Linked DNA regions of Lentilactobacillus curieae. The protein of the gene in region 2 interacts with the protein of the main gene of each other region in a pairwise test. Links are inferred from orthologs where the notes say so. Each region holds a gene or a part of one and is shown on either strand. Other genes may lie near its edges.

Region 1 (2,891 bases), 750 kb from region 2 along the record:
TTACATTTTCAGACTCATACGGGGCAATGATTTCACTGTCAATAGTTGTTACTTTTCGGGTTTCTTCGTTCATTAATACCCAAATACTATCAATTTTGACTAATTCATTACCAGCTTCGTCCTCAATCCAAAATTCACGAAAAGCAAAGTACTTATTGTATGAAGTTCCTCTGGTCGTTAACTTAATGGTTTGATCAATAGCTGGCATTTGGTTAATTTTGATTGAATAGGACGTCACAATCCAACCAGTCCCATAATTATTAATTAATTGCTTATGGTCGACCCCTAAGGTTTCGTTTTGGTGTTCAGAGACCAGAATCACGACATTCAATAACATCGCTAAAGTCATGTGATTAGTCACATTTCCTTCGTAATATGGAATTGTGTGTGTTTCTGAAAATGTTTTTGCAGTCATGACTCGCCTTCCTAATCTAATTGATGATATTCTCGATAAATTAGCTGCTTTTTAACTTCATGAAGTTTAGCAACCTTTTTAATTGCATCGTTAACTTTTAATCCTGATTCTACATAATGGTCGACCTGCTCTTTAACTGAAAGCCCAGATAAAGCATTAGCTTCTTCATCAATTGCTCCAACTGCTGGGTGGTCATTTCCATCAATAATAATCACAAACTCACCACGAATTTCCGTTGTTTCTGACCATTCGATCAAATCAGAAAAAGTCCCCCGAATAAACTCCTCATGACGTTTGGTTAATTCTCGGCAAAGTACTGCACGTCTGTCAGCGGAAAATGCTGATGCCAGTACTTTAAGTGTTTGCTTCAATCTATGAGGAGCTTCGTATAAAATTAACGTTTCGGGCTTTTCAGCCAACTCCGTTAAAGCATCCTGTTGTTCCTTACCCTTTCGTGGTAAAAAGCCAAAGAAATAAAATGGTTGTGGAGATAATCCAGAGGCAATTAATGCTGTAATTCCAGCATTTGCACCAGGAAGCGGCACTACTGATATCCCCTGTTTTGTACATTCGACCACTAAATCATGTCCAGGATCACTGATTGAAGGCATCCCCGCATCCGACACCTGCGCAATTGATTGCCCAGCCTTTAATTTATCGATTAGTTCTGGAATTTTACTGTGAGAGTTATGTTCATGGAAACTTTCTTGATGAGTCCCAATCTCAAAGTGATTCAACAACTTTGCTGTATTTCTTGTATCTTCAGCCGCAATCAAATCAACTTCCTTTAAAACCTTAATGGCTCTAAAAGTCATATCATCTAAATTACCAATTGGCGTTGGAACAAGGTACAGCGTCCCAAAAGGTTGGTTGCTTGCAAAACTCTTCTGTGTTTCCAATCGCTTGTCTCCTCCCTAAAATTATCGGCGTCCGTAAATTATTTCAGTACAAAAAATGCACTCTTCACCATCTTCTCGGCGTTTTCCATAATAATCATTACATACATGAAATCCTTCATGGTAAAGTTTTTCTAAGTTTTTACGTGAACTAGACAGACCATCATCCGGTTCATTATTATCGTGATTGACTGTTTTCAAGCGTTCACGAAGATTTTGATTTTCAATATTTAGTTCTGCGTTCTTTTCCATTAGCCGAATCATTTCTTCATGAAGTTCGGTAAATTCAGTCGCAGTATCATTAAGTTTTTGATTGAGGTCTCTTAACTTTTCATAAAGGTCATTTGGATTCAATTAATACCATCCCTTGCTATCACTTAACAATATCCAGTAATTTCAATGTTGTTTCTTCTAATATGTTTTGGAAATTAATATTTCCATTTAAACTACTGCTCATTTTAAGCAGTAATTCTAAGCTACTAGTAAGCTGACTTGCTGAAAGTTTGTCAGTTGCCTGGTCAATACTATCAGATATCTGAGGAAACTTTCGTTCTACATCATTTCCCAAATACTTAAGCTCCATTGGTTCACTAAAGATTTGTACCATCATCGCTATGATGACACTCTGTTCTTCCCGATTTGTAACTATGCCCAAAAGTTTAGTTTGAATGAAGGCAAATGCCATTGCATCGCCCTTTACGACATACTTAAACCACTGACCAACTGCGGCTTGAGCATTTTCGAACCAACCGTCTTGAGACCAACTCGTCATTTCTGAAATATCGTTGGTCAAACTTAGCATTAAATTCGCAGAACTAGGAGTAATCCCAGCGGCCCTGATTTGTTTTAAAAAATCATTTCGATCTAACTGTGGAAATTCAATTACTTGGGTTCTAGAAACAATTGTTGGTAAAACCAAATTCTTATTTTGAGTAATCAGAATTGTTACCACTTCACCAATTGGTTCTTCAATAAACTTAAGTAAACTATTAGCAGCACCAGAAGTTAACTTCTCAGCACCAGAAATAATAAAAACCTTCTTACTCCCCTCAACGGCGGACTTAGAAAATTCATCTTTAATTCTTCTGATCTGATCTACCTTAATGCTACGATCATCGGTTCTTTCAATCACAACATCTGGATTATCGTAGTTTAAGATTCGTTGGCACTCATGACATACCCCACATGGTTTGCCATCTTTAACGTTCTCACAAAAAAGCCGCATTGCGATTCCCAAAGCGACTTCAAATTCACCAGCACCCTCCTCGCCCGTAAATAAATACGCATGCGATAGCTCGTTCTTATCAATTATTTTCATAAATTGATCAAAAACTTGCGGCTGCCGTTCAGTTACAATTTTTAATACATCATTAGCCAACGCTTACACCCACTAATTGTTTCTTAAAACTGATGAAATGATTCGATTGGTAGCACCATAACGGTTGCGCCACCAACTTGAACTTCAATTGGAAATGTATGTTCTGAAGTGTCACCACTTAAACTTACTGGCGGCGTCATAAATTGCTCTCTGGATGAACAAGTTTCCTTTATTAGCTCAAGAACTTTTTCTACTTTGTCGT
Region 2 (8,643 bases):
AAGTCTTCTTCAGTTGGTTTTTCAGGACGAAGATCACGAACTACGATTCTCAAACCTTTGTTCAAGAATGCAAGCTCTCGAAGTCTAGTTGTTAGAATTTTAATATCATAAGTGGTTGTTTCTCTAAAGATATCTGGATCTGGAACGAAGTGAACCTTGGTTCCGTGCAAGTCGTCAGAAACTTCATCGATTACTTTCATTGAAGTTTTAACTCGGCCACGTTCAAAGTCCATGTAGTAAACCTTACCATCACGGGTAACGGCAACATCTAATTCCTCTGAAAGGGCGTTAACAACAGACGCACCAACACCATGAAGACCACCAGATACTTTATATCCGCCGCCGCCAAACTTACCACCAGCATGCAAAATAGTATAAACAGTTTCTAGGGCTGGTTTTCCAGTCTTCTTTTGAATATCAACAGGAATACCACGACCATCATCTGTAACGGTGATACTGTTGTCTTTTTCAACAGTTACAGTTATTTTAGTTGCAAAACCTGCGAGGGCTTCATCAATACCGTTATCCACGATTTCCCAAACCAAATGGTGAAGGCCTTGAGAAGTAGTAGTTCCGATATACATCCCTGGACGCTTACGAACAGCTTCAAGTCCTTCAAGAACTTGAATTTGACTGGCATCATATTCATGGGCTAACTCTTTTTTTGTTTCCTTTTCGTCTGCCATTTACGATCCTCCTGATCTTAATCCTTAGTTACTTTTCCAGCGGCAATGTGAAACACCTGAGGATTTGTAAGCAACTCCTGTTGAACCCCACTTAAACTCGTTGTGGTAAGAAACGTCTGGACCCGATCTTGGATTGCCGTTAGTAAATGAGTCTGGCGGTAATCATCGAGTTCAGACAGCACATCATCAAGTAACAGAACTGGATATTCTCCAGTTTGTTGTTTCATCAAGTCAATCTCTGCGAGTTTCAGTGACAAGGCTGTGGTTCTTTGTTGACCCTGTGAACCAAATGACTGAACTTCCTTATCATTAACGACAAAGACGATATCATCGCGGTGAGGACCAATAATTGTAGATGCTTGCATTATTTCTTTTTCCTTGATGGTTGAAAATTGTGTCAAAAGATTATTGTAGATGGAATCAACACTATCCATTTCACCTTTAGAAGCGGCAGTTTTGTATCTAAAAATCAACTTCTCTTTCCCTTGGGTGATTTCCGTGTGAATCCGTTGTGCAAAGGTTTGTAACTGATTTAAAAGTGAAATCCGTTCAAAAATAATCTCAGCCCCATAAGCAGCAAGTTGATCAGATAAAACATCTAAATAAACTTTATCGCTGCGGCGCCGAAACTTTAAATCTTTCAAATACCTATTACGTTGTTTTAATATCTTTCGGTACTGAGTCAAGTTGTACAAATAATGATTGCTCATCTGGCCAAATTCCATGTCCATAAACTTACGACGTCCCTGAGGCGAACCTTTCACAATTGAGAGGTCTTCTGGGGCAAATAAAATAACGTTGAGCTGACCAATATAACTAGATAACTTTGCCTGCTCTAAGTGATTTAACTTAGCCTTTTTACCTTTGGGTCCTAAGTCCAATTCGATTGGTAGGCTTGAATATTGTTTCTCCACCAAGCCTTTAATTTGGGCATTTTGACTATCCCAACTGATCAATTCCTTATCATTTGAAGTTCTATGGCTACGGGCTAATGCCAGTACATAGATTGCCTCTAACAAATTGGTCTTTCCCTGGGCGTTTTCTCCCAGCAAAACATTGATTCCGTCAGAAAAGTCTAGTTCCTGGTCTTCATAATTACGAAAATTATGAAGGCTAATTTTTTTTAACTTCATTCACTTTCCTGCTTTGAGCGAATAAAAAATAAGCCAACATCTGGAACGGAAACATTATCGCCGTCGCGTAATTTCTTACCTCGCCGATTTTCCGGTTCCCCATTGACATCGACTGCCGTTTCGCGCAAAAACCATTTAGCTTGACCACCACTTGAAATGATCGATTCCTCTTTTAACAGTTGACCTAAAGTGATGTATTCTCCATCAATCAAAATCTCTTTTTTCACAATTTCACCCACCTTTGACAAGTACTATTATACGCTTAGTTATGATAAAAGTACATCTCACAATGCAATATAAGCCACTGTAAGCCGTTTTTTTGTATTTCGACTTATTTGCCCAAATTTAAATAAAATTCCATAAAACCGCGTACACCGAATTTTAAAGAAAATCCCCCCATTTTTTTAATTAAGGTCAAAAAAAATCACCTCTCTTAACGAGAGATGATTAAAGTTAACTAATTTGTGAACTAAAATGTCCGAATTGGTGTAATCAATTGAATAAAGCTTTCACCGTCTTCAGTTGGCATCAAAGTAAATGGTCTTAATGCAGATGTAAAGTCCACATTAATTGATGTTTGGCTAAGTGAACGCAAAGCATCCTTCATGTAATCAGGGTTAAATGAAATTTCCAACTGATTACCTTCCAATGAAATTGGATCAATATTTTCTTGAACCACACCAACGTCTGGGGAGTTACCGTAAATCGTAACTTTCTTTTCATCAGGTTCGATAATCATTTTAATTACATTATTCCGTGACTCATGTGAAAGTAAAGATGCACGTTCAACAGTTGAAAGTAGTGCTGATGCATCAAATGATACGCGGGTATCAAATGAATCTGGAATTAAACGAGAAGTGTCAGGATAGTTTCCCTCTAATAATCTTGAGTAGAACAAAGTATCACCAACGACAAATAGTGCTTGGTTTTCAGTGACCGACAATAGAATGTCATCTTTTGAGTCATCGATCATCTTTGAAAGTTCAGCTAAGCTCTTTCCAGGTAACACAAAGTCGTAGCTATTTTCGAATGGTTGTTTCAAGGCAACTTTCCGTTGACTAAGTCTATGACTATCAGTAGCAACTGCCAGAATGTTATCTTGATCCATCGTGAAATGAACCCCAGTTAATATTGGCCGACTTTCTTGGTTAGAAACAGCAACAACTGTTTCACTAATGATTTGCTTTAACACATCTCCAGCAACTGGTAGTGAGTTACTTGAATCGATTTCTGGTAAATGAGGATAGTTGTTTGCATCTAAGCCATTAATGGTAAATGAAGCTGATCCAGATGTTATAACGGTTTGGAAGTTATCAGTAACTTCGATGGTTAAAGTGTCTTCTGGTAGTTTCTTAACGATTTCAGTAAAGAAACGTGCAGGTAGAACGATTGCTCCTTCGGATTCAACTGCTAATAAGTTGTCAGGATCTGATGTCTTAATAGTTGTTTCAATGGAAATATCTGCATCGCTTCCTGTTAGTATCAAGCTTTGATTTGTAGCAACAATCTTCAATCCAGTAAGAATTGGAATTGTTGTTTTAGTTGAGATGGCTCTTGATACTGTGTTAAGTCCCTTAATGAAAGCGGACTTGCTGATTGTGAATTTCATTATTTCTTTGAACCTCCCGGAGTGTTGTTTTATATATTTAATTAATAAAAAAATAGCAGAAACAGTAGGACCTGTGGATTTGTGGATAACTATCGAAAAGCACAGATGACAACTAAAAAGAGACTGTGGATAACTCTGTGCATAATTTTAAGTGAACTCTGAAGCTTATCCACAGACGATTATACCATTTTATCCAAGTCCCTTTTTGAGATCGGTAATTTCTTTTCTCAAATCGGTATCGATTTTTATCTTCTCGGCAATTTTTTCATAAGCATGAATGACGGTTGTGTGATCCTTACCACCAAATTCCTTACCAATTTTTGGAAGTGAGTTGTTAGTAAGTTCTCTTGCCAAGTACATTGCGATTTGTCTTGGCATTACGATTGATGCTAATCGTTTCTTGCCCTTCAAATCGTTAACTGAAACGTGGAAGTAATCTGCAACTTTACTTTGAATATCTACGATACTAAGTTGGTGACTTTTTGTTTCTAATTTTAATCCTTTAAGCGCTTCATAAGCTAAATCTGTGGTAATTGGTTCGCCCTTCAATTTTGAATATGCTTGAACTCTAGATAGGACTCCCTCTAATTCACGAACGTTTGAATCAACCTGATTTGCTATGTAATTGATGGTTTCACTAGGGATTTCTAGGTTATCAATTTCAGCCTTGTTTTGGAGGATTGCAATTCTAGTTTCTAAATCTGGCGGGGTAATGTCGACTGGGAGGCCCCATGCAAATCTCGATACCAATCGGTCTTGGAGCTTGGGGATTTCTTGTGGTACCCGATCTGAAGTTAGGACGATTTGTTTATCATCGTTATATAGATCGTTAAATGTATGGAAGAACTCTTCTTGAGTTGCTTCTTTATCGGCGAAGAATTGAATATCATCAACCATTAAAATATCAACGTTGCGATACTCCTGACGAAATTCTTCAGTTTGATTGGTTTGGATTGCGTTGATGAAGTCGTTAGTAAAAGCTTCACTAGTTACGTATTTAACCTTAGCATCTGGTCGGTCAGCAACTAACTTGTTACCAATTGCTTGCATCAAATGCGTTTTTCCTAAACCAACACCACCATAGAAGAATAATGGGTTGTACAACTTTCCGGGCTCTTCGGAAACGATTAGCGCTGCTGCATGAGCCATTTGGTTACCCTTACCAATGATGAAAGTATCAAATGTATAGTGAGGGTTTAAATGTCCTTCCTTACTAAATGCATAACTTTCTGGTTTTTTCTTGGCCTCAGGAATATCTGATTTATCATCCGTGCTGGCTTTAACATCGGAATCTAGCACAAATTTTGGTTCAATATTTCCCTTTGTGAGTACAAACGCGTACTCAATTAGGTTTGGTGCAAGTTGTTTTTCCCAATAATCACGATGCAATTCAGATGGTAAAGATAACGTGAGTGTCGAACCATCAAAGTTAACTGGTTTTACAGGTTCGATCCAGGTTTCGAATGAAAGCTTTGGCGTGTTTGCTCTGAACTTCTCGCTAAGTTCGGACCATAGAGCTTCTTTATCTGGCACGGCTGTTCCCCCTTTTATATTTTTAAAATCAACTCGATTTTTTTGAAAGCAAATTTATTCTAGCATTCTCAAAAAAAGTTTTCCACAGGGTAAAAGTGCCTGTGCATAAATGTTTCACATAAGTTGATGACTCAAAATGCCACCCTGTGGATAAGTGTGGATAACTTTTGAGATTACGGGTAATCCACAACTGCCTGTGGACAAAAAGTTGGTGTCGTGCTAGGGTTACAGAGAATTATTTTTAGTTTTCCACAGCCTGTGGAATGTGGATATCACACTGTGTGTATTTGTGGATAACTTTGTACAAAACTTGTGGAGGGACTTTTTCTCCACATAGAGTTATCCACATGTTTATGCTCATGAAACATTTTAAAAAATTTTTTTGACACTCAATTAACTATTTCAATAATTTTGGAACTGTGTTACTATATTTGGGAAATGCATTTGAAACTTATATATTAAATGCTTAATTGCAACTTTCTAGTAAAGGAGGATTCCTTCTTATGAAGAGAACATACCAACCAAAGAAGCGTCACCGCGCTCGCGTTCATGGTTTCCGTAAACGTATGAGTACCAGCAATGGTCGTAAAGTGTTAGCACGCCGACGTCAAAAAGGTAGAAAATCATTGACTGCATAGACCACTGACCATTCAGTGGTCTTTTTTCATTTTTAAGCTTATTGGAGATGCACTATGCGAAAATCATATCGGGTCAAAAAAGAGGCTGACTTTCAAGAAGTCTTTGAGACCCATAACTCTGTCGCTAACCGACAATTTGTCGTGTACTCATTAGATAAACCAGGGCAATTACATTTTCGAGTGGGAATTTCCGTTGGTAAAAAGATTGGTAACGCAGTTCATCGGAATTGGGTAAAACGCAGAATCCGCCAATCAATCTTTGAGTTAAAACCTGATTTGAGACAAGATGTTGATTTCATTGTTATTGCCAGACCATCAACTGATCAGATGGCGATGAAGGACGTTAAATCAGGTTTAATTCACGTTTTGAAGTTAGCAAATCTTTTAGATCAAGATTACGATAGCGAGGAATAACGTTGAAAAAGAAAGTTAAGAAGGTAGTAACGCTACTGGCCTTACTGAGTATGACGTTGATTTTGACGGCTTGTAGCAACGCACCAATCACCAGTCATAGCAAGGGATTGTGGGACGGCTTAGTTGTCCTTAACTTCTCACGAGCAATCATTTGGTTATCAAAATTCTTCAGTGATAATTATGGAATTGGTATCATCGTATTTACTATCATTGTAAGAATTATCATTTTGCCATTGATGATTTACCAAACTCGAAGCATGAGAAAAACTCAGGAGATTCAGCCACAGCTTAAGGCACTCCAACAAAAGTATTCTTCTCGTGATGCTGAGACAATGCAAAAACTACAAGCAGAGCAAAAGAAGTTATATTCAGAAGCTGGCGTTAACCCAGTTGCTGGATGTCTCCCACTTGTTGTACAAATGCCAATTATTTTTGCGTTGTATCAAGCAATTTGGAGAACTGAAATTCTTCGTAGTGGATCATTTATGTGGTTGCAATTAGGTCATAAAGATCCATACTTCATTTTGCCAATTCTAGCCGCAATCTTTACGTTCTTGAGTTCATGGTTAGCCATGAAGGGTCAACCAGAGTCAAACTCAATGACTACAATGATGACAGTCGGAATGCCAGTAGTAATTTTGATTACTGCCATTAACTTACCTTCAGCTTTGTCACTGTACTGGGTGGTAACTAACGCATTCCAAGTTGGACAAACATTAGTAATTCAAAATCCTTGGAAGATTCGCCGGGAGCGAGAAGCCAAGGAAAATGAAGAAAAAGAGCGGAAACGCGCAATTCAAAGAGCTATGAAAAAGGCTAAGAAGAGTAAGCGTAAGTAGTTATGCCGCTTGGATAAATAAAACCCGCATGTCATTGTTGAAATGACATGCGGGTTTTTGTTTAATATAATATTTATTTTAATCTGCCACATCCTGCTTCTTCTTCAGACTTAGTGGATATGCTTTAACATCGGCATCTAAAATATCGTAAGTTTCCATTAACGCATTTTCAACTCGCTCACCAATTACATACGATGTATTTAAATCAGTATGGTCAGCAAGATAAATTCCTACTTGAATGACAACTTGATCACCGAGATATCTAGGCTCAATGCTTTGGACACCAAGAACGCCATCGACGTTGCTTACCGTTTCACTATATTTATCAATGACTTGAGGATCAAAACCTTCAGTTAGTTTCATAATGGTGGTCCTAAAAATCGTTATACTGGCGTGTAAGATGAATCCACCGACTATGAGGGTTGCAATCCCATCAAGCCATTTTAAGCCGAGGTACGCCCCGCAAATCGACAGGAATGTACCAAAACTCGTGATAGCGTCACTTTGGAGATCTTTTCCTGAAGCAGTTAGGGCGGTGTTGTTCAACTTAAATCCCTGATGTGAGTTAATTAATGCTAATCCGGTAATTAGGACCCCAGAAATCAAACTAATTCCTAAAGACCACAGGTTGGGGTTGATTGTTTCACCCGCAAAGTACCTTTGTAGTGATTCAAAACCAGAAATAAAAATTTGGATACTTACTGCGAACATGATTGCTGCTGAGAGAAGTGCGGCCACATTTTCAAACTGCCAATGACCCAGAACGTGTGATTTGTCAGGCGGCTTAACTGCCATATGTAACCCAAAAATTAGAATCAAAGCACCACAAACTCCTGTTAAGTTGTTTAAACCATCAGCGATTAACACGGTTAGGTGAGTCATATACCCGATAATTAATTCAGCAGTCATGATTGCTGAATAAGTGAATAAATTAATATAAGTTATTTTTTGAGCTTGGTAGAGTTTCTTGATTCTTTTGTTCCAATCAAGCAGAACGTTTCTACCAGCATCATATTGCCCCGAATTTGACATTTCAATCCCCTCTGATATTGAAATCTTACCTTAAATCTTCAGATAAATGGACTGAAAATGCAACTAATTGAATGTTTCATAACTGTTATTTAATTACAAAAAGGTTGCGAACATAATAAGATGCACGTCATATCTACGAAATCCATTTATTTGATAGTAAAAGTGTGCTATCATATTTCAGTTAAATTTATTAGAAGAGGTTTGTAATGACTACTTATTCAGGAAAAACAATTGAAGAAGCAATCGCAAACGGTCTAAAAGACCTTTCATTGACCCGAGACCAAGCCAGCGTTGCCGTTAAGGTACAACCTAGAAACGGTTTTTTTGGTATTGGTAGAAAATTAGCACAAGTTGAAATTACTAAAAAAGAAGAACCAAAGACTGAGGAGAATAATCAAGCTTCCGTGAAAATTGTAAACCAAACGTTTACTGTTGCTGGATTTGACCAGGCTCCAACTGAAGACGAAGATTCTGAGGAGCAAAATGAAGAAAAGCTCCAGGATATCGTCACTGATTTAAGTACGTATCTTAATGATGTGATTGATGCGATGGGCTTTGAGCACACTTTAAGCACAGACTTGAAAAATCATCATTCACTATACGTAAATATTGACACTGCTGAAGAAAAGCAGAGTCTATTAATTGGGCGCCATGGTCGGACAATTAACGCTATGCAAGGATTGGCACAAATTTACGTTAACCGTTTAGGGGCAAATAACCTAAATGTTGTTTTGGATATTGCTAATTACCGTGCAAGAA

What was found. The genes of interacting proteins can lie anywhere in the genome.
Region 1: the proteins of dnaA (region 2) and PL11_RS07785 interact in binary tests that used the Bacillus subtilis proteins (3 or more experiments, as listed by UniProt). The link is inferred for Lentilactobacillus curieae from one-to-one orthologs.

Annotation. Positions count from the first base shown.
Region 1 is NZ_CP018906.1:1,607,364-1,610,254, reverse strand. It holds PL11_RS07785 (DNA replication initiation control protein YabA), read right to left. Parts: upstream 1,666-2,891; coding sequence 1,336-1,665; downstream 1-1,335. Other genes in the region: PL11_RS07775 (cyclic-di-AMP receptor), read right to left, coding at 2,713-2,891; holB (DNA polymerase III subunit delta'), read right to left, coding at 1,685-2,689; rsmI (16S rRNA (cytidine(1402)-2'-O)-methyltransferase), read right to left, coding at 427-1,314; PL11_RS07795 (acyl-[acyl-carrier-protein] thioesterase), read right to left, coding at 1-415. UniProt on the Bacillus subtilis protein: Involved in control of chromosome replication initiation. Inhibits the cooperative binding of DnaA to the oriC region. Thus negatively regulating initiation of chromosome replication.
Region 2 is NZ_CP018906.1:851,222-859,864, forward strand. The notes cover bases 2,790-5,782. They hold dnaA (chromosomal replication initiator protein DnaA), read right to left. Parts: upstream 4,962-5,782; coding sequence 3,618-4,961; downstream 2,790-3,617. Other genes in these bases: dnaN (DNA polymerase III subunit beta), read right to left, coding at 2,790-3,428; rpmH (50S ribosomal protein L34), read left to right, coding at 5,465-5,599; rnpA (ribonuclease P protein component), read left to right, coding at 5,654-5,782. Outside these bases: gyrB (DNA topoisomerase (ATP-hydrolyzing) subunit B), read right to left, coding at 1-686; DNA replication/repair protein RecF, read right to left, coding at 704-1,819; S4 domain-containing protein YaaA, read right to left, coding at 1,816-2,046; more of dnaN, read right to left, coding at 2,289-2,789; more of rnpA, read left to right, coding at 5,783-6,013; membrane protein insertase YidC, read left to right, coding at 6,016-6,852; PL11_RS04130 (cation diffusion facilitator family transporter), read right to left, coding at 6,931-7,884; jag (RNA-binding cell elongation regulator Jag/EloR), read left to right, coding at 8,091-8,643. UniProt on the Bacillus subtilis protein: Plays an essential role in the initiation and regulation of chromosomal replication. ATP-DnaA binds to the origin of replication (oriC) to initiate formation of the DNA replication initiation complex once per cell cycle.